Regions from separate parts of the Bradyrhizobium sp. UFLA05-112 genome, predicted to be linked through region 2. Evidence: riboswitches for the same ligand, from Rfam matches in the RefSeq annotation. Region 2 holds a riboswitch; the other holds the start of a gene.
The links. Region 2 has a riboswitch for cobalamin ahead of SO180_RS03345 (TonB-dependent receptor). Riboswitches for the same ligand answer to the same signal wherever they lie in the genome.
Positions count from the first base shown of each region.

Region 1 (10,633 bases), on a different contig from region 2:
TTTAGAATCTGGCCGGGTCTGCCGGCTTTGCTTGCAATTCCCGGCTTTTTGCTCCTGACCGTCAATGGCGCTCTAGCGACCATGTTCATCGGTATGGTTTCAACACGCTTCCGCGACATTCCGCAACTGGTCAATTCCTTCGTCCAAATCGCGTTTTTCGTTACCCCCGTCATGTGGAAGTCCGACGTGCTCAAGGACGGGAGCTTTGTTGCGGACTGGAATCCCTTCTACCATTTGATCCAGATCATGAGAGCGCCTTTGTTGGGTTACGTGCCCTCAACCACGACCTATTTGGCAGTTGTGGCGATAACACTGATCAATCTTGCGGTTGTCGGACTGCTCTTTAGACGATACCGCGAAAGAATATCTTATTGGGTCTGACATGTTGGATTTGACGGAAGCAAACGACGAGCGGTTGTCACTTGACGATGTCAGTGTTTCGTTCCCAATCTACAGTGGGGGATCGCGGTCGCTGAAGAACGGTCTCCTCTACCGGGGGTCGCGGGGGCGAATTGCGAGCGATGCGAATGACCGGATCGTAGTGCAAGCTTTGCGAAATGTGTCGCTCCGGTTCGCCTCCGGCGATCGCATCGCCCTTATCGGCGCAAACGGTGCTGGTAAGACAACTCTGCTGCGCGTTATGGCGGGCATATACGAGCCTTGCTCGGGAGCGGTCCGCGTTTCAGGGCGAATTTCGCCAATGTTTGATCTTGGGCTGGGTATCGACCCGGAGCTGAGCGGGCTGGAAAACATAAGGCTCCGCGGACTCTTGTTGGGTCTGCAGCCCGAGGAAATCGAGCGGTTGATACCCGAGATTGGAAGCTTCACCGAGCTCGACGAGTATCTTGAATTGCCCGCACGCTCCTACTCCTCTGGCATGTTGACAAGGCTCACATTCGCGGTTGCAACGTGCTTTGCACCCGAAATCCTTCTGATGGACGAATGGATACTCGCGGGTGATGCCAGGTTTCTAGCCAAGGCGGAACGCCGCCTGGAATCCTTTGTCCACGATGCGAGCATTCTGGTCCTCGCCTCGCACAACGAACAAATTTGCAAAACTTGGTGCACCAAGGCGGTCTGGCTGGACGGCGGGCAGGTCAAACGGGTCGGCGATATCGACGAAATCATTTCAGCCTATCGCGATGAGCTGCGTTCCAGCTGATAGCGAGGACGGGTCGCCTAACGAGCTCCGGTTTCAGACGACGAAGTCGGTAACAAGTACCATCCCACCACAACAAGAGCGCACGCTGATCTCATGAATATCCACGGCCCGACCAGCAGCTTCAGTTGCAATGCGTGTCAGGGACAGAGCGCCACGCTAATGGCCAGACGGAAGGACAATGTTGCGGTTCTTCGTTGTGAAAGCTGCGGTCTAGGCGTCATTGAAACCATACCGGACGAGTTAGGGATATATTACGACGACGCCTACTATGGCGCTCAGAAGGTCGATGGATCAGTCGGATACAACGACTACCAGTTGATGGCCGAACATGGCTTGTCCTGGGCGGCGGAGCTGGTCTGCCGGTTGAAGCGCGGGGGCAAGATTCTTGATATCGGTTGTGCGGACGGCACTCTTCTCAAGAAGCTCCCGAACACGTTTGACCTCTATGGCATCGAGGTCAATGAAAAGATGATTCAACGGTCCGTAGAGGCCAACATAAGGATCCTCGGGCGGGATCTGCTCGACCCAAGCATCCTCGAAAACCATCGGCACGACTTCGACTGCGTAACAGCAGTCGCCGTATTTGAGCATCTCCCGGACTTTCGCCGCGGAATTGAAGCTGCACTTAATCTGCTCAAACCAGACGGTATTTTGCTGTTCGAGGTACCTTACATCTCCGAGAACCACGAAAACAAGCTCTGGTACGAGAGTTCGCTGGAGCATGTGTTTTACCCCTCGGGCGAGTCACTGCGTTTGCTCATCGAACAACTCGGATTTCACCTAGTCGGCGGCGAGATCTATGTTCGTGATTTCGCGTCCAACTTCATTGGCGTCGTATTTCGCGATAGCGAGATGGCCAGCCACATCGAGGAGTTGTTCGCAAGCATAACCAGGACCGAGGGCCGTGTATTCGACCGGAACCTGAGGGTTACCCGTCAGCGGCTGATGCTGGTTCACGCGGCCAATAGTACCCCCGATTTGATTGCTGGGTTGGCTGATCTCCTGCAGACGTCTGCCGATGCGCCCCTATTGAATCGAATCGAAAAGCTCTGGGCGGACGATTTGCGGCGACTTGCCGCAACGCGCGCTGAAACCGGTGCACTTGCGGCAAGATATGCAAGTCTGGTTCGTGATAGCAAAGAAGCATCTGAGGCGAAGGAAGCCCAAATAAGGGGCCTCTATGACCAACTCAGTCAGGAAACTGAAAAATACGCTGCGCTGGCGCGCGACAGTAGACAGAGAGCGGGGGCGCTGGAATCCCGGATAGAACAAGTTTCCCATCAACTCGAAGAGGAGCTTGCAAGCTCTGCAAAGCTGGCGCGTGACAGCCGGGATAAGGTTGGGGCGTTGGAGGCACGAATTGAAGACCTCTCCGGCCAACTCAGCCATGAAATTGCAAAGCACGCAGCGCTGGTGCGAGACAGCAAGGACGCATCAGAAGCACTCGAGGCTCGATTGAATTTTCTCTCGAGCGAGCTAGATCGCGCCGTCGCCCAAAATTCCGCTCTGGAACGACATGCCAAGGCGGAAATCCAGGACTTGGCCTTACACGTCAATTCACTGTCAAATCGGCTCGCCCGCTCTACTGAACTGAATGTTATCGCTGACAGGGAGCGAGCGCGTCTCGCCGCCCATATTGCACTGCTGAAAGAAAGTTATGCGGACCTCAATCAATCTGCTGAATGCCAAAAGAATTCGAAAGAGCTGGAAGTGGCGCGGCTAACAGAGAATATCAGGGCGCTTGTCGACCAAAGCACGGCGTTTCGTGCCGAGATCGACCAAATCCTTCGTAGCACAGCTTGGAAGTCGACCGCGATGTTGCGTCGGGCGGGGCACAGCCTCCCACGGATAGCTCGCGCGACGCGCCGCGTACTCAAGCTTCTCAAATGGACTGCAAACCTGGAGCTGCGCCAGAGGTTGTCCGAGGCGATCCAAGCTCGACGAAAGCGTCGGGCCGAGGAAATGGCCGCGCGCAAAATGCCGATGCCTAAGCTGGTGTTCGATGCGCGTACCTGCCTCGACGGATATGTCGAGGCGACCGAGAATACTGAACTGTGGCCCGCGGACCGTCCTCTCGTGACGGTTGTTGTCACGTCATTCAACTATGGCCGTTTTGTTCCAGAAGCAGTCGATTCGGTCCTGGCGCAGACCTTTCAGGACATTGAAGTGATCGTGGTCGAAGGCGGCTCCAGCGATCCTGAATCTCGCGAGCGAACGCTATCCCTTGAGAGACCCAAGACAAGGGTTATTGCCCAAGCAGAACCGCACCAAGTCGGAGCCAATCGAAACTTCGGCATACGCAACGGGCGTGGCAAGTACATTTGCTGCCTGGATGCCGATGACTTGCTCAAACCAACCTATATCGAAAAGGCCGTGTTCCTGCTTGAGACCTATGGATATGACGTTGTCTCCTGCGCGATGCAACAATTCGGGAGCACTGATGAAAAAATCGGAATTCTTGATGACCCGATACTTTCGGATATGGTCGAAGGTAATCATGTTCTGACCTGTGCAGTATTTCGTCATAGCCTTTGGCAAAAGGCTGGCGGCTTTCGCGACACTGATCGCGCGATCACCGGACATGTCTACGAGGATTGGCTGTTTTGGGCGCGGCTCGCTGCAATGGGAGCGAGAATTCACAACTTTTCCAAGGAGCATTTGTTCTTGTATCGCCGGCACGGTCCAAGCCTGAGCACCCAGTCGGATTTATACAGCATGACCATTCACCGTAAGCTAATTCAGGAAGCGCTGGGCGATCTTGTCACGCCTGCAGCGCACCGAAACTCGCGCCTTGCTGCAGCAACCGACAAGCGTCCGGATGAACCCCTTCTGAACTTCAGGGAGCGAGCTCACCGAAGCGGCGGAAAGCCTTCGATCCTTCTCGCGCTTCCGTTCACGATCATAGGCGGGGCAGAGCGGCTCCTCAGCAGCATCGTCGCGCATCTTGCTAAAGAAGGATGGAGCATAACAGTTATCACCTCGATTGATCCCGGTCACGAGCACGGCGACGCGACCAGCTGGTTCGAGGAAGCAACTGCGGAAATCTTCCACTTGCCGCGCTTCCTTACCATCGATCGATGGCCAGACTTCGTGTCCTACTTGATTGTGTCGCGCGAGATAGATGTCGTCTGGATCGCAGGCAGCGCTTTCATGTACAATCATCTGCCTGTCCTTCGTGCGAAATTTCCGACGCTGAAAGTAGCCGATATGCTGTTCAACACGGTCGGTCACACAAGAAGCAATCGGAAATATGCTGAGCTCATCGACCTAAATTTCGTGGAAAATCGAGAGGTGTTACGGTTCCTGAAGGATGCGGGAGTGTCTTCGGATCGCGTCCAGCAGATCTCCAGCGGGATCGACCTCGACAGGTACGTGCCAAGCTCACGAGACGCTTCCGTGGTGGATCGACTGAGCGCGACATCGGAAGAGCTTATCGTCGGCTTTTCGGGGCGATGGTCCGAGGAAAAGGATCCTTTGGCTTTTGTCGAGGTCGCACAGAAACTATCGCACTTGCCAATCCACTTTGTAATGACTGGAGCCGGGGCGCTTCGCTCTAGCATTGAAAGTGCTCTTGTAAGGGCAAATCTCGGCGGTCGCTTCCATCTCATCGGGGAGGTTGAAGATGTTCGTCCATGGATTGCATCATACGATGTGCTCGTGCTGCCTTCGCGGCTGGATGGTCGGCCGGTCGTCGTGTTAGAGGCGCTCGCGCTCGGGGTTCCAGTTATTGCTTCCGCCGTTGGTGGACTGCCAGAGCTCATACAGGATGGCGTAAACGGCTTTCTTTGCCAGCCGCGACAGATTTGCGAATTTGCCAATAGAATTGAAAAGCTTGCGCTCGATCGGAATTTCCTCAAAGGGATGAAGCAAGCTGCGAGAGCCGGCGCCGAGAGAAGCCTCGACGCGCGTAAGATGCTTTCTGGCTATGAGCAAGGATTGAGAGCATTAGCCGGCTGTGCGAATTGACTATGGTGGCGACCTATCAGAAGCATGCTTGAGCTCGTCAATACTCGATAACTGATTGGGGATGGCCGTCCGCGTGCGCCCCCCATGAAAACAATCATTGACAGCTTGCCTCGAATATCTCCATATATGGGTGTCACGGTCCTGCTGCATCGCAAGATGTAGTGGCTAAGAGGGAAGCCGGTGAACTGCGCCTTTGGTGCGGAATTCCGGCGCTGCCCCCGCAACTGTCAGCAGCGAGCTGCTTCCGGACAACGTCACTGGTGCGCCGCGCCGGGAAGACAGGAAGCAAGCAACGACCTGCGAGCCAGGAGACCTGCCGTGAAGATCTGAACGTCCACGGGCGGGGTGTCCCGGCGGTCGCTTGCACGCACCGTCCGGCAACACGTCTGCCGGCGTTCCGGCAGCGTCCTTCCTTATCGCCCCGTCCAAACACAACGCGCGCATCACGGGGCCCTTTGATGTCACTGAACCTGCACGACGCGGACACCGCTTCCGCACCCATCATCCAGTTGCGTCCACAGTCACTTGCGGCTGCTTCCAGCGAGCCGGCCATGCAGATCATCCGCCGCAACGGGAAGGTCTCGCCGTTCGATTCCGCCAAGATCGCGGTCGCAATGACCAAGGCTTTCCTCGCGGTAGAGGGCAGCACTGCGGTTGCTTCGCGCCGCGTTCACGAGAGCGTCGAGCAATTGACGGCCGAAGTCATAGCAGCCCTGATGCGCCGCGCAGGTGAGGGGCGCACCTTTCATATCGAGGATGTGCAGGATCAGGTCGAACTCGCCTTGATGCGCAGCGAGCACCACAAGGTCACCCGGGCCTATGTGCTGTACCGCGAGGAACGGTCCCGCCAGCGCGCCGAGGAAGCGGCCGCGCAGCCGGCGCCCATCGCCGCACCGATCCTTCACGTCACGCTGCCGGACGGCTCGCGCGTCGGTCTGGACACGCGCCGGCTCGAACTGATCATCAATGAGGCCTGCGCCGGTCTCGACGGCGTCTCCGCAGCCCCCGTGCTGGCCGAGACCACCCGCAATCTCTACGACGGCATCAGCCAGGACGAGCTGGCGCTGGCCTCGATCATGGCCGCGCGCACGCTGGTCGAGCAGGAGCCGAGTTATGCCTATGTCAGCGCACGCCTGCTGCTCGACAAGCTCCGCGGCGAGGTGCTGTCGCATGTCCATTGCGTTACGACGTTGGCCTCGCAGGGCGATATGGCGACGCACTATGCCGAATACTTTCCGGCCTATGTGAAGGTCGGCATCGCAGCCGAACTGCTCGATCCCGAACTCGCCCGCTTCGATCTCGGCCGCATCGCCGCGGCGCTGAAGCCTGAGCGAGACCTGAACTTCCAGTTCCTCGGCCTTCAGACGCTGTACGACCGCTATTTCCTGCATCAGCAAGGCAAGCGGATCGAACTGCCGCAGGCCTTCTTCATGCGCGTGGCGATGGGCCTGGCAATTCGAGAGATCGACCGCGAAGCCAAGGCGATCGAGTTCTACGATCTCTTGTCGTCGTTCGACTTCATGGGCTCGACGCCGACGCTGTTCAATTCCGGCACGCTGCGCCCGCAGCTGTCGTCCTGCTTCCTCACCACCGTATCGGACGACCTCGATGGCATCTTCAAGTCGATCAAGGACAATGCGCTGCTCGCAAAGTACTCCGGCGGCCTTGGCAACGATTGGACACCGGTGCGCGGCCTCGGAGCCCACATCAAGGGCACCAACGGCGAAAGCCAGGGCATCATCCCGTTCCTGAAGGTGGCCAACGACACCGCGATCGCCGTCAACCAGGGCGGCAAGCGCAAGGGCGCGGTCTGCGCCTATCTGGAGACCTGGCACGTCGACATCGAGGAATTCCTCGATCTGCGCAAGAACACCGGCGATGACCGCCGCCGCACCCACGACATGAACACCGCCAACTGGGTGCCGGACCTGTTCATGCAGCGCGTCGACGCCGACGACGAGTGGACGCTCTTCTCGCCGGACGAGACGCCCGATTTGCACGATCTGTATGGGACGTCCTTCAAGATGGCCTATGAGGCCTATGAAGCCAAGGTGAAGGCCGGTGGCATGCGTGTGTTCAAGACCGTGCGTGCGACCGACCTCTGGCGCCGCATGCTGACCATGCTGTTCGAGACCGGCCATCCCTGGATTACCTTCAAGGACCCCTGCAACCTGCGCTCGCCGCAGCGCCACATGGGTGTGATCCATTCCTCGAACCTCTGCACCGAGATCACGCTGAACACCTCTGCCGACGAGGTCGCGGTCTGCAATCTCGGCTCCGTCAACATGCTCGCCCATGTCGGAGCTAACGGTATCGACCAGGCCAAGCTGAAGCGGACGGTGACGACGGCGGTGCGTATGCTCGACAACGTCATCGACATCAATTTCTACACCATCCCTGAGGCGCGCCGCTCCAACATGCGCCATCGGCCGGTCGGGCTCGGCCTGATGGGGTACCAGGAGGCACTTCAGGTCCAGCGTATCCCGATCGCGTCCGAAGCGGCGATCGCTTTCGCCGACATCAGCATGGAAGCGATCTCCTTCCACGCCATCGAGGCATCCTCCGATCTCGCCACCGAGCGCGGCCGCTATCCGAGCTTCGAGGGCTCGCTGTGGTCGAAGGGCATTTTGCCGCTCGACTCTATCCAGTTCGTTGCCGACTCGCGCGGCGGGCTCGATGTCGATCGCTTCTCGACGCTTGACTGGGATCGCCTCCGCAAGAAGATAGTGGCAGGCGGCATGCGCAATTCGAACGTCATGGCGATCGCGCCGACAGCGACGATCTCCAACATCTGCGGCGTGTCGCAGTCGATCGAGCCGAATTACCAGAACCTGTTCGTCAAGTCGAACATGTCCGGCGACTTCACGGTCGTGAACGAGTTCCTGGTCCGCGACCTCAAGGCGAGGGGGCTTTGGGACGAGGTGATGGTGTCCGACCTCAAATATTTCGATGGTAGCGTCGGCCAGATCGATCGCGTCCCGGAGGATCTGAAGGCGCTCTACGCGACGGCCTTCGAAATCGACAGCGCCTGGCTGATCGAGGCTGCCGCACGGCGGCAGAAATGGATCGACCAGTCGCAGTCGCTCAACCTCTACATCGCCAATCCCTCCGGCAAGAAGCTCGATGCGCTCTATCGCCTCGCCTGGCGGCGCGGCTTGAAGACCACCTATTACCTGCGCTCCCGTAGTGCCACGCATGTCGAGAAGTCGACGCTGAAGGGCACCGACGGAAAACTCAACGCGGTCTCCGTATCGGCTGCGGCCTCGCATGCCCCAATCATAATGCCAGCCGCGGCAGCCCTGGACCTCGATGGTATCAAGGCCTGCCGGATCGAAGATCCCGAATGTGAAGTGTGTCAGTAAGGAGATGACGATGCTCAATTGGTCCGATACCGAAACCACGGCGGCCGCTCCGGCCGCCTTGACCCTCACCACGGCGCTGCGTCCGCAGACCCAGTTCAAGCTCGAGCCGGCAGATGGGACCGGTCTCGGCGCGATCGATCGCACCGGCGGCCGCGTGTCGGTCGACGAGAAGCGGATGATCAACTGCCGCGCCGACGTCAACCAGCTCTTGCCGCTGAAGTACAATTGGGCCTGGGAGAAGTATCTCTCCGGCTGTAACAATCACTGGATGCCGACCGAAGTGTCGATGCAGGCCGATATCGCGCTTTGGAAATCGCGGGACGGCCTGACCGAGGACGAGCGGCGCGCGATCAAGCGCAACCTTGGCTTCTTCGCGGCATCGGAGTCGCTCGTTGCCAACAACATCGTGCTGGCGATCTACCGTCATCTCACCAATCCGGAATGCCGGCAGTATCTGTTGCGGCAGGCGTTCGAGGAAGCGGTTCACACCCACACATTCCAGTACATCGTTGAAAGCCTCGGCCTCGACGAGGGCGAGCTGTTCAACATGTACCGCGAGGTGCCGTCGATCACCGACAAGGCGGCCTGGGCGCTTAAGCATACACAGCATCTGAACGACCCTTTGTTCCAGACGGGAACGCCGGACCATGGCCGCGCCTTCCTGCGCGACCTGGTTGCCTTCTACGTCGTGTTTGAAGGAATGTGGTTCTACACGGGCTTTGCGCAGATCCTGTCGCTCGGCCGACGCAACAAGATGGTCGGCATCGCCGAGCAGTATCAGTACATCCTGCGCGACGAGAGCATTCACCTGAACTTTGGCATCGACGTGATCAACCAGATCAAGATCGAGAATCCGCATTTGTGGACGCCAGAGTTTCAAGAGGAGGTCCGCAGCATGATCCGGGAGGCAGCCGAGCTCGAGGCCGCCTATGGTCGCGACACGATGCCCCGCGGTTTCCTCGGCCTCAACGCCGGACTGTGCGAGCAATACATGCAATTCATTGCCAACCGGCGCTGTGCGCAGATTGGACTTGCGTCCGTCTTCGCCGAGGTCGAGAACCCGTTCCCGTGGATGTCGGAGGCCATGGACCTGAAGAAGGAGAAGAACTTCTTCGAGACCCGCGTCATCGAATACCAGAACGGGGGAGCGCTGAGCTGGGATTGACGTCGAGTAGCAGCAGTCGCGCGTCAGGTCTGACGCGCGCACCGGCTCGGTGAGAGCCCCTTTGCTCGCGCGAATACCCGGCGGGCAGTCAATCGCTATGATCGTCCGACGAATGCCCACTTTCAGTGGGATAAGCCCAGTTGTGCGACCAGTATGTCATTGATTGTTCTCAACCCGGGGCTGTCTCGTAATCAGCGGGTCCCAGGTTAGAGCCCTGGTGCGCCCATCAAAGGAAAATCTTTGGTTTCCAGTAGCTTCGCCAAATGTCTGTTGAGAACAAAACGAATTTCGTGCGACGTTTTAGGATGGGACGTCGCACGGCTGGATTACCGGGCGACTTTCCTTTGCTTCTGTATATTCTCCTTACTTACGTAATCTAGGCTAACGAGGGGAGGCGTCTGTCAGGTGCCTTCCTTTCTCCACGTGACGCTGCTGAACGAATGCCCGCGATCTAGCGATTCTAGATCCGCTGGCTTCCTTTGATGCGCGATGAAAATTCACGGCCGAGATGGCATTGGACGGCTTATCCGTGGGCACATTGCGTACGAACACCGCCGCGCGTCAGCACTTTCCCATAGGCCGCATCCACACGTGGCCCGGTTTGCCATCAGGCCATTCCTGATTCAGACAAAGCGAATTCACATTCGCGACTTTCGTCGCCAAAGCGAAGTTGTCCGGCGCCGTGAATTTGCCAGCGGCGACTTTGACATCCTTGACGTCGGCGACATCGAGTACAAACGCGCTTTGATTGCGATTCACAGCTCGGGCGAAGGCTTCGAGTGTGTCATTCGCGAGGAAGTCGAAACGGACGAAGTCCCACTGAGTCCACTGACGGAACAGATCGTCCAAACGGCGGGCGAACCAGGCACGATGCACGTCGTCTTCCATGTTCAGTGGTTTTGGAAGCATCGTATGGTAGGTTGGAATGGCAAATTGCTCGTCGCTGCATTGCGTCTGGGCGTACAGTTGTTTGACGAC
Region 1 covers NZ_JBANBK010000011.1:11,412-22,044, forward strand. Annotated here, with positions in the region: gene SO180_RS08735 (ABC transporter permease) at 1-381, shown strand, start outside; gene SO180_RS08740 (ABC transporter ATP-binding protein) at 383-1,162, shown strand; gene SO180_RS08745 (glycosyltransferase) at 1,256-5,128, shown strand; cobalamin riboswitch at 5,248-5,463, shown strand; gene SO180_RS08750 (ribonucleoside-diphosphate reductase subunit alpha) at 5,587-8,490, shown strand; gene SO180_RS08755 (ribonucleotide-diphosphate reductase subunit beta) at 8,501-9,655, shown strand; gene SO180_RS08760 (alpha/beta hydrolase) at 10,217-10,633, opposite strand, start outside.
Region 1: another riboswitch for cobalamin. It lies ahead of SO180_RS08750 (ribonucleoside-diphosphate reductase subunit alpha); the one in region 2 lies ahead of SO180_RS03345 (TonB-dependent receptor).

Region 2 (10,633 bases):
CGTGGCGTCACCGCGCCCGGCCTCGTCACCCCGCGCCTGCACAACGCGGCGTAGAGATGAGCTGAGGGGCGGCCGTTCATGGTCGCCCTTCACACTCGTGATGGTCACGCTCTCCCTGATAGGTATCGGTTGCGGCGATCCCGAGCAGCTCACGCTTGCCGCGATCCGTGCCATCAATGCGGCAGATCTCGTGCTGATTCCGCGCAAGGGGACGCAGAAGTCCGATCTCGCCGACCTGCGGCGGACGATTTGCGCCGATGTGCTCACCAACAAAGAGACGCGTATCGCGGAGTTCGACTTGCCGGTGCGTGACGCCGGCGAGGCTGACTACCGCAAGGGCGTCGACGACTGGCATGATGCGGTCGCTGCGACCTGGTCGCAGGCGATCGCGGGCCATCTCGTACATGATGGCCGCGTTGCGTTGCTGATCTGGGGCGACCCGTCGCTCTATGACTCGTCCCTGAGGATCGCGCGACGGCTTGATCCTTTGCCCGCGATCGAAGTCATCCCCGGCATCACGTCGATCCAGGCGCTGTGCGCGGCGCATGCGCTGCCGCTGAACGATATCGGCGCGCCTTTCCTGGTCACGACAGGGCGGCGACTGCGCGAAGGCGGCTGGCCTGACGGAGCCGACACCGTGGTGGTGATGCTCGATGGCGGCACGGCGTTTCAGTCGCTCGATCCGCAAGGCCTGCAGATCTGGTGGGGCGCCTATCTCGGCATGCCCGATCAGGTCGTCATGTCGGGTGCGTTGGCCGAGATCGGTCCGCGCATCGTCGCCGCACGGCAGGAGGCGCGCGAACGGCACGGCTGGATCATGGACAGCTACATTCTCAAACGCAGCGTGTGACGCGACCGCAGTCGCGTGAACGGAGGCAGGACGACATGCTCCCCAATTGGGTTTACGAGAAATGCCCGGGTATCTCGACCTCGCACCGCGAGGCGGCGATGGCGCGGCAGGCGCAACTGACCAAGCCGACCGGTGCGCTCGGTCGGCTCGAGCAGGTCGCGATCGACCTTGCGGGCCTGCAGGAGACGGAGCAGCCGCGCGCCGCGCGCGTGCCGATCATCGTCTTTGCCGGCGATCACGGCATCGTCGCCCAGGGCGTCTCCGCCTATCCGCAGGAAGTCACGATCGCGATGATGTCGAATTTCGCCGCCGGCGGTGCTGCGATTTCGGTGCTGGCGCGTGAATTGGGCTTAAGTCTCGAGGTCGTCGATGCCGGCTCGCTGGCACAGTCGGAGGGCGCGGGGATTGTCGCGGACAAGCCGCGCTGTGGCACGCGCGATTTCAGCGTGGAAGCTGCGCTGGAGCCGGCGGAGCTGGTGTTTGCGTTCGAATGCGGACAGCGCGCTGTGACGCGTGCGGCGGCGAAGCAGCCTGATCTCCTCATCCTCGGCGAGATGGGCATCGGCAATACCACGGCGTCGGCGGCGATCGCGGCGAGCCTGCTCGGCGTGAGCGCCGACGAGATCGCCGGCAGCGGCACCGGTGTCGATGCCGTAGGGCGTGCACGCAAGGCGCGCGTGATCGACGCTGCGCTTGCACGGCATGGCCTGACGAAGACGGGCGCGTCTGCGGAGGAGGTCCTGCGCGCAGTCGGCGGCCTCGAAATCGCGGCGATCTGCGGCGCAATCATCGCGGCTGCACAGCGGCGTGTTCCAACCCTGATCGACGGCTTCATCGTGTCGGTTGCTGCGCTGGCGGCCGCGCGCCTCAATCCGTCATGTCAACCGTTCCTGCTGCCGTCGCACCAGTCGGCGGAGCTGGGTCATCGCCTGGTGCTTCGCGCGCTCAACGTTCAGCCGCTGGTCAGCCTCGATCTCAGGCTCGGGGAGGGATCGGGCGCCGCGATCGCGCTGCCGCTGGTGCGGCTCGCCTGCGCCCTGCACAATGGCATGGCGACGTTCGCGCAGGCCAATGTTCCGGATCGTCCGGCCTGAGACGGCTCAAGCGATCGTCTGATTGACCGACACGATCCGCCAGCCGTTCGCGAGCCGATCGATGCGGGTGAGCGAGAGTGGCTCGATCGCAAAGCGCAGCGCCGCCTCCGGGGCGAGGTCGAGCGCGATGCACAGCACAGCGCGGATGGTGCCGGAATGGACGACGAGGACCGCCGGTCCTCTTTCGATGCGGTGAAGGCCTTCACGGGTTCTGGCGATCTGATCTTCAAAACTTTCGCCGCCCGGCGGCCTCGCGTGCGCTGGATTGGCCCAGAACTGCGCGTAGGGCTCGCCGCCCGAGGCGGCGAGATCGTCGTGACGTCGTCCGGTCCATTCGCCAAAATCCTGCTCGCTGAACCCGGGCACGAGGATCGGATCGAGCCCGAGCGCGTGCGCCGTGTCGACGGTCCGTCGTGCCGGGCTCGCGTAGCTCGCGGCCCCCTGCGGCAGGCACCGTCGCAACGCGTCCAAACGCGTCCGGTCGCTGAGGTCGGCCTGCGCATCCATGGCGTGGATCGTCCCCGCGACGCCATCGACGACCGCATGTCTCACCAACCAGAGGAAGGTGTCCCCCTCCATTCAGCATCTCCACAGACGTTTGCACCGCTGCGACAAGAATGCCGCGGCCAGCACATTGACTCTCTGTCGCTCCTAATCATAGATGCTCGCGACGGTTTCCCCATCCGGGGATGAAAAGGGAATGCGGTGCGGGGATTTTCCCCAATGCCGTAGCTGCCCCCGCAACTGTAAGCGGAGAATCCTTCGTCACAAGCCACTGGGCTCTCGGTCCCGGGAAGGCGGCGAAGAGGTCACGACCCGCGAGCCAGGAGACCTGCCGTCAGCCGTGGTCACACGCGAAGATGTCGGTCGGGGAGTACAGACATTTGGCTTAGCTGGAGGCGAGAACTGCGCCGAAGGTTGAGACTTGGTTCGCTGTGACGTGCCACTGACGTCATACCGAGGTCCGAACCATGTCTTCCGCCCGCACCGGCTACCCGCGCAAATTCCTGCGCGCGTCCAGCATTCTCACGCCGTTCATCTTCGTCGATATATCCGCAGCCGTTGCGCAGCAAGTCCGCGAGCAATTGCCGCCGGTCGAGGTCCGCCAGGCCGACCAAAGCCGCAAGCCGGCCAAGCCGGGCGGACGCAATGAGCGAAGCGCCCGGCGCGCGGCGCCGAACAGAACGGCGACCGCCGTGACCTCGCAAAAGCCGGCCGTTCAGAACGCGACGCAGACACCACTCAACACGAATGCGGTGGCCGAAAGCGCTTCGCGTCTCGGCCTCACTGCGCGTGAGGTGCCCGCGACCGTCGAGGTGATCTCGGCCGAGACGATTCGCGAGCAGGGCTACCGGACCGTTTCGGACGTCGCGCAGGGCACGGTCGGCGTGACCGCCGGCGACAATCCGGCGGAGCCTTCGGCCTTCTCGATGCGCGGCTTCACCAACAGTCAGATCAATACTCTCTACAACGGCATCAAGATCGGCCCGCAGAACATGACCTCGCGCATCATGGACACGGCCAATCTGGAAGCGGTGGAGTTTCTGAAGGGGCCGGCCTCGCTGATGTCAGGCGAGGGCGCCAGCGGCGGCGCGGTCAATTTCGTGACCAAGCAGCCGCACACCGGGCCGGTCCAGAACGAGGCATTCTTTTCGTACGACTCGCTGAACTCGTACCGCAGCTATTACGGCTCCGGTGGCAGCACCAATGTGCAGGGTCTCGATTATCGGTTCGACGTCAGCCGCTCCTCGCTCAATGGCTTTGCCGACGACACCAGCACCAAGACGCTCGATGTATCGAGCCAGCTCAACTATCGCGTCTCGGACAATCTCAAGCTCTGGGGCGCGATCGAATACAGGGAGGATCGCTCAAAGGGCTATTGGGGCGTTCCGCTGGTGCCGATCGCCTACAGCGGGTCGCACGCCACAGCCGGCATCGTCTCCGGCAGCTACGTCTCGAACTACAACGGGTCGAATCTCGGCCCCGTCACGATCGACGACCGCACCTTCAACACCAACTACAATGTGCTCGACAATCGCAACGCGGCGCAGGAGGTGTGGCTGCGTGGCGGCTTCGAGCTCAAGCTCGCGCAGGGCCTCACCTTGAAGAGCCAGACCTATGGCTATGGTGCCGAGCGTACGTGGTTCAACAACGAGGTCGAGGCGTTCAACGCCAATTCAAACCTGGTCGATCGCGAGCGCTTCTATGTGGCGCACAGCCAGCGGCTGGTCGGCAACGTCACCGACCTGACCTGGGATGCGAATATCGCAGGTTTTGACAATCGCCTGGTGACGACCTTCGCCGCGAGCGATCTCGATTTCGTCCGGCCGGGCGCGGCGAATTTCCCGCATGATCTCGTCACGCTGGTCGATCCCGCGCGTGGTTACTATGGCCCGCTCACGACGCAGCAGCAGACGGCGCGCATCGACAACGAAGCATTGTCGTTCGAGGACCGGCTGAAGATCACCCGAAGCTTCGCGCTGATCGGCGGCCTGCGCGTCGAGCATATCGGGCTCGACCGCAATTCGACCAACGTCGGCGGTCTTGAGAAGGCGGGCTTCCCGTTCTCGAAGGACTGGGCGCCGGTGACCGGCCGCATCGGCTACACCTGGGAAGCGGTGCCCGGCCTGACCTTCTATAGCCAGTATGCGACCGGCGCCGACGTCTCGGCCAACAACATCTTCCTGCTCGCACCAACGCAGCCGCTCGACCTGACGACCTCGCGCACCTACGAGACCGGCGTCAAGCATCTGTTCTGGGACAATCGGGCAGAATGGTCGTTCTCGGCCTACGACATCCTGCGCAAGAACGTCTATGCAGCCGCCGGCGGCATGCAGCTCAACATTGCCGGGCGACAGGAGTCCAAGGGCGTGGAGCTCGCCGGTGCCGTGCGCGTGACGGACGCCATGCGGCTGTGGGGCAATATCGCCTATGTCGATGCACGCTATGCCGACTACAATTTTGCCGGTGGCTCGTTCTCCGGCAATACGCCGCCAAACGTGCCGCGCATCGTCGCCAATGCCGGCGCATCCTATCGCTTCTTCACACCTTTCCTCACACCTTGGCCGGTGGAGCTCGGCGTCGTCGGACGTCACGTCGGCGATCGCTACAACACCGATGCGAACACCGTGACGCTGAACGCCTACACGATCGCAGACGTCTACGCATTCGTCGACATCCCGAAATCGGTCTTCGCCGTCGAGCAGACGCGTCTGACGTTCCGCGTGCGCAATATCACCGACAAGCGCTATGCGGTCTGGGGCGATCCGTTCTACCCCGATCAGGTTCTGCTGGGCGCGCCGCGCACCTATGAGATCTCCGCCGCGTTCAAGTGGTAAGGTGATGATCGCATGATGGGCGCGACGATCCTGCTGCACCGCTGGCTTGGAATTGCGTTCTGCCTGCTGTTTGCGATGTGGTTCGCAAGCGGAATCGTGATGCACTTCGTTCCGTTTCCTTCATTGAGTGAAGCGGAACGCGTCGAAAGTCTCGCACCACTGGGAAACGTGGCTGCGGGGATTGGGCCGTCGGACGCCGTCGCGGCGAGCGGACTGTCCGACGCTGCGCGCGTGCGGCTGATCCGGCGGAGCGACGGTCCCGTCTACGTCGTCATGGGGCCTTCGCGGTCGCATGCAATCCGCGCAACGGACGGCGCCGACGCCGCCGTGACATCGCCGGACGTTGCACTTGCCATCGCGACCGATCATGCGCGACGGCGCGGGCTTGATGTTGCCCGCGCGTCGATCGTCGCGCTTGCCGAGTACGATCAATGGAGCGTGCCAAACGGCTTCGATCGGCATCGGCCGCTGTTCCGCGTGGCACTCGCCGACGCTGATGGGACGGAGCTTTACGTATCGTCGGTCACGGGCGAGATCGTCCTGGATACGATGCGGCGCGAGCGCGGATGGAATTTCATCGGCAGCGTCGTGCACTGGATCTATCCGACTGTGCTGAGGCGCAACTGGTCGCTGTGGGACGGGGTCGTCTGGAGCCTCTCGCTGTTCGCATTGATCGCAGCCGTGCTTGGCGCTGCGCTGGGCATCGCGCGGATCAGGCTTGAAAAAGGGCGAATGCGCTCACCCTATCGCGGCTGGCATGCCCTGCATCACGTCATCGGGCTCTTGGCGACGACCTTCGTGCTGACCCTGATCTTCAGTGGCTGGCTGTCCATGGACCACGGACGCTTGTTCTCACGCGGGCAGTTGACGCAAGCCGAAGCGAATATCGCCTCTGCGGTGCCCGACTGGTCCGCGCTTGCGACCGTGAACTGGCCGCCGATCTCACCATCGGCCCGCGAGGTCGAGTGGTTCGCCTTCAACGGCAGCTTCTACCGGCGCGACCGCGTCGGTCTCGACAGGCAGATCCTGGTCAGGGCAGGGGATTCGAAACCGGACGAGCAACAGCCATTCCTGAATCCCCGCGATATCTCAGGAGTGACCGAGCGTCTTTGGGACGGTTGTGGCGTTCCAACACCGGTCAGTGCGACCGATGAGTATCCTGCATCGTCTTTGCTGCCGGGTGGACCCGTCTACCGCACGCGATGCGGCGACGTCTGGTTCGACATCGACGGTTCGAACGGCGTAGTGCTGCAAAAGCTGGATTCGTCGCGACGGGTCTATCGTTGGCTCTACAGTGCCCTGCACACGCTGGATTTTCCCATCCTGCTGGCGCATGCGCACGTGCGCAGCGTTCTGATCGTCGGCTTGTGTGCCCTCGGCTTCGTGTTCTCGCTCACCGGCATTGTCATCGGCTGGCGCCGATTGCGTTACACAATCGGCGCCGGGATCTTGCGGCCGTGACAGACCTCACGCGTTCGCGGCTTCGTTGCGGCGTGAGCCGTCGGACAATCCTTCCTCGGCCAGCCACTCGCGCGCCAGATTGACGTCGAGCTGGGAGAGTTGGTGGCCGACCGGCAACACGCGGCTCTCCACGCGCGCGCCAGATGCAGCGAGAGTCCTGGCAAGGCCTCCGACATTGCCGGGAGGGACGATCGGATCGTGCTGGCCGGAAAGCAGCAGCACCGACTTGCCGGCAAGATCGGCCTGGGGCGGCCTTGCCAGCGGCGCCATCGCGCGCAGCAGCACGGCACCGCGCAGGGTTTGCGGTCGAAGCAGCAGGATGGCCGCCGCGATGTTGGCGCCGTTGGAATAGCCAAGCGCCACCGGCGCCGCGATGCCGTACTCGTTGCGTGTGGCATCGACGAAGTCGGCAAGGTCATGCGCGCGGCGCACCACGTCGGCCTCGTCAAACACGCCCTCGGCAAGCCGCCGGAAGAAGCGCGGCGCGCCGCCTTCCAGCACCTGTCCGCGCGCCGAGAGCAGCGCACGGTCAGGGGCCACCATGCGGCCGAGCGGGATCAGGTCGTTCTCGTCGCCGCCCGTGCCGTGCAGGAGCAGCAGCGGCGCAAGATCGCGCCGCGTGCCCTTCTCGAAGCGGTGGATGAAAGAGAGCTGGCTCATCACGCCGCCTCCTCATCGCCCAGCGGGGCCAGCACGCCTTCGATGTCCTTGCGATGTGCCTCCAGGAACGGCGGCAGCTTCAAGGCCTCGCCGAGCGTTGCGAGCGGCTCGTCCACGGCAAAGCCCGGAATGTCGGTGGCGATCTCGAACAGGATGCCGCCGGGCTCGCGGAAGTAGATCGAGCGGAAGTAGTTGCGGTCCTTCTGCTCGGTCGGCTGCATGCCGTGCTCGGTCACGAGCTTACGCGCCATCTCCGCCTCAGTCGCATCGTCAGCGGCACGGAACGCGATATGATGCACGGAGCCGCGACCCATGCGGCCGGGCAGAAAGCCCTTGGCCTCATAGATATCGACGATGCCGCCGGCTGAGTTCGGCGAACGATAGCGGCTGATCGAACCCTCGCGGCCGGCCGCCTCGAAGCCGAGCACATTGGTGAGGATGGCGCCGGTCTTGGCGGCATCATCGAGCAGCAGCGTCACACCGTGAAAGCCGCGCATCGCGTGCTCGGTCGGAACGTCGCCGTTGCTCCAGGCGCGCTCGTTCTCGGCACCGGGTACGCCGACCAAAGCGAGGCTCATGCCGTCAGGGTCGGTGAAGGACAGCACGCTCTCGCCAAATCGCTTCTCCAGCGCCTCATGCGCGACGCCCTTCTCGATGAAGCGATGGGTCCAGTAGCCGATCGAGCGTGCGGGTACGCGGAAGGCGGTTTGCTGGGTTTGGCCGACGCCGCCCCGGCCCGGTGCCGCATGCTCCCAAGGGAAGAAGGTGAGGATGGTGCCGGGCGTGCCGCTCTCGTCGCCATAATAGAGGTGATAGGTGCCGGGATCGTCGAAATTCACGGTCTTCTTGACCAGCCGCAGGCCCAGAAGCTCTCTGTAGAACTTCAGGTTCCCCAGCGGGTTACCGGAAATCGCGGTGACGTGGTGAAGGCCGGCCATAACTTGTCTCCATTGCGTGTGAGCCCTATCGGCTCGTCATGCTGGAAATATCGTTCCGCTCCATTTCAAAGACAATCTGGCGTTTCATGGCATCACTGTCTATGAAATGGCGACAATTGAAACGGTGCCGGAATGGACAAGCTGGCAGGCCTGCGGGCCTTTGCGAAGGTGGTCGAGCTCGGCAGCTTTTCCGAAGCGGGCCGGGCGCTGCGATTGTCGCGATCCGCGGTGAGCAAATATGTCGGCGAACTCGAGGACGAGCTCGGCGTGCAGCTCTTGAACCGCACCACGCGCCGCGTCAGCCCGACCGAAAACGGCCAAGCCTATTTTGAGCGCGTGCTGGGCATCATCGGCGAGCTCGAGGCCGCGGACCATGCCGTCACTCAGTCGCAGGCTACACCGCGCGGATTGCTGCGGGTCAATGCACCGATGTCGTTCGGTACGCTTCGGCTCGGGCCGGCGATTGCCGAGTTCATGCAGCGTTATCCCGAGCTTCGCATCCAGCTCGTGCTGAGCGACGAGAATGTCGATCCGCTCCAGGACGGTCTCGATGTCACCTTGCGCATTGCCGATCTGGAATCCTCGAGCCTGATCGCGCGCAAGATCGCGCCGATCGCCCGTGTGATCTGTGCTTCACCGGATTACTTCAGAAGCCACGGCGTGCCATCGCATCCCAACGATTTGCGCGATCACAACTGCCTCACTTACGGATTCCTCTCCACCGGCAACCAGTGGAAGCTGTCGGGCAAGGACGGCGATCACTGGATCCAGCCGTCCTGGACGCTGTGCGTCAACAATGCCGAGGTGCTGCGCGATGCAGCGGTGGCCGGGCGGGGAATCGCCTTGCTCCCCGTCTTCATCGGCGAGGACGCTTTGCAGACCGGGCGTCTTCGGACCTGTCTCGATGACTATCATGCGCCTCCACTGACGCTCTACGCGCTTTATCCGCCGACACGCCATCTCGCACTCAAGGTGCGTCTGTTCATCGATTTTTTGGTGGAACGGTTCGAGGGTTGATACGCCGGACGGGTTTCGATGCAACGCAGCAGGGGATGGCTCGTAGCAGACCCGCGGGCGCGCGCTGACGTTTGCTCAATGACTGCCGAGGTTGCCTGCGCTTGGCGTCTGCCGGAAGGTGCTCCGTCGAGGCGCGTTACACGCCGGCGAGCAGGACGATCGCGGCGATCGGCATCGTAACGCCGAGCGCCGGGAACACGAGTGATATGGTTTCGCTACTCATGCTACTAACTTACTGAATTCGTTTCGCTTCGCTAGCTATACGATGGCATAGCCGAGCGTACTGAATGGTTCAGTCTATGTCACCGGAAGGTCGGGGATGGACGGCCAATGTGCGCTGATCGCCCGCTTCCCTCGTCTTGGGGTGCCCGCTACACTCCTTGGTCGAAGCACGTGTCAAGGTGCGCTTGTGACGGAGCCCAAGGACAAGGATCAACCCGCGACAGTGGTCGTGATCGACGACGATCCGAGCATACGGCAATCGCTTGGCAATCTGCTGCGGTCGGCGGGATTCCGGGTCAGCCTGATGGGTTCGGTCAGCGAGTTTCTGGATGCGGGGCGGCCCGAAGGACCGACCTGCCTCGTGCTGGATGTGCGCCTCCCGGGACAAAGCGGACTCGAGCTGCAGCGCGAGCTCGGCAGCGGCAAGCGGCAGTTGCCGATTATCTTCATCACCGGCCATGCCGACATCCCGATGTCCGTCCAGGCGATGAAGGGCGGCGCAATCGAATTCCTGACGAAGCCATTTCGCGAGCAGGACCTGCTCGACGCGATCCAGCTTGGCCATGCCCGCGACCGCGCCTGGCTCGAGCAGGAGAAGATCAGCGCTGAGCTGAAGGCCCGCTTCGAAACGCTGACGCCGCGGGAGCGCGAAGTCATGGCGCTGGTGGTGAGTGGGCGGCTGAACAAGCAGATCGCGGCGGAGCTTGGCCTCAGCGAGATCACCGTCAAGGTTCATCGCGGCCAGGTGATGCGAAAGATGCGTGCGAAGTCGCTGCCCGAGTTGTCGCGCATGGCAGACCGGGTTCTTCTCGCGCTGGGAAAATCGAACGACAGCGGCAAGGTGGCCTGACGGTCACCGACCCGCTCGAGCCAGAGCGTTGCGAATGGCGCTGAGCAGATCGTCCTCGTTGAACGGCTTGGTGAGCAGGCAATGCACGCCATTCTGCTGTGCGCGAGCCCGGACATGGTCACTCGGGTAGGCGGTTATGATGATCGTGGGGATCGAATTTCCCTGGCTGAGCAGCGTCTGGTGCAGATCAAGTCCGCTCATGT
Region 2 covers NZ_JBANBK010000003.1:182,692-193,324, reverse strand. Annotated here, with positions in the region: gene SO180_RS03365 (energy-coupling factor ABC transporter permease) at 1-54, shown strand, start outside; gene cobF (precorrin-6A synthase (deacetylating)) at 101-850, shown strand; gene cobT (nicotinate-nucleotide--dimethylbenzimidazole phosphoribosyltransferase) at 886-1,944, shown strand; gene SO180_RS03350 (histidine phosphatase family protein) at 1,951-2,523, opposite strand; cobalamin riboswitch at 2,599-2,798, shown strand; gene SO180_RS03345 (TonB-dependent receptor) at 2,916-5,282, shown strand; gene SO180_RS03340 (PepSY domain-containing protein) at 5,295-6,743, shown strand; gene SO180_RS03335 (alpha/beta hydrolase) at 6,750-7,403, opposite strand; gene SO180_RS03330 (ring-cleaving dioxygenase) at 7,403-8,341, opposite strand; gene SO180_RS03325 (LysR family transcriptional regulator) at 8,474-9,358, shown strand; gene SO180_RS03320 (response regulator transcription factor) at 9,768-10,430, shown strand; gene SO180_RS03315 (response regulator transcription factor) at 10,434-10,633, opposite strand, start outside.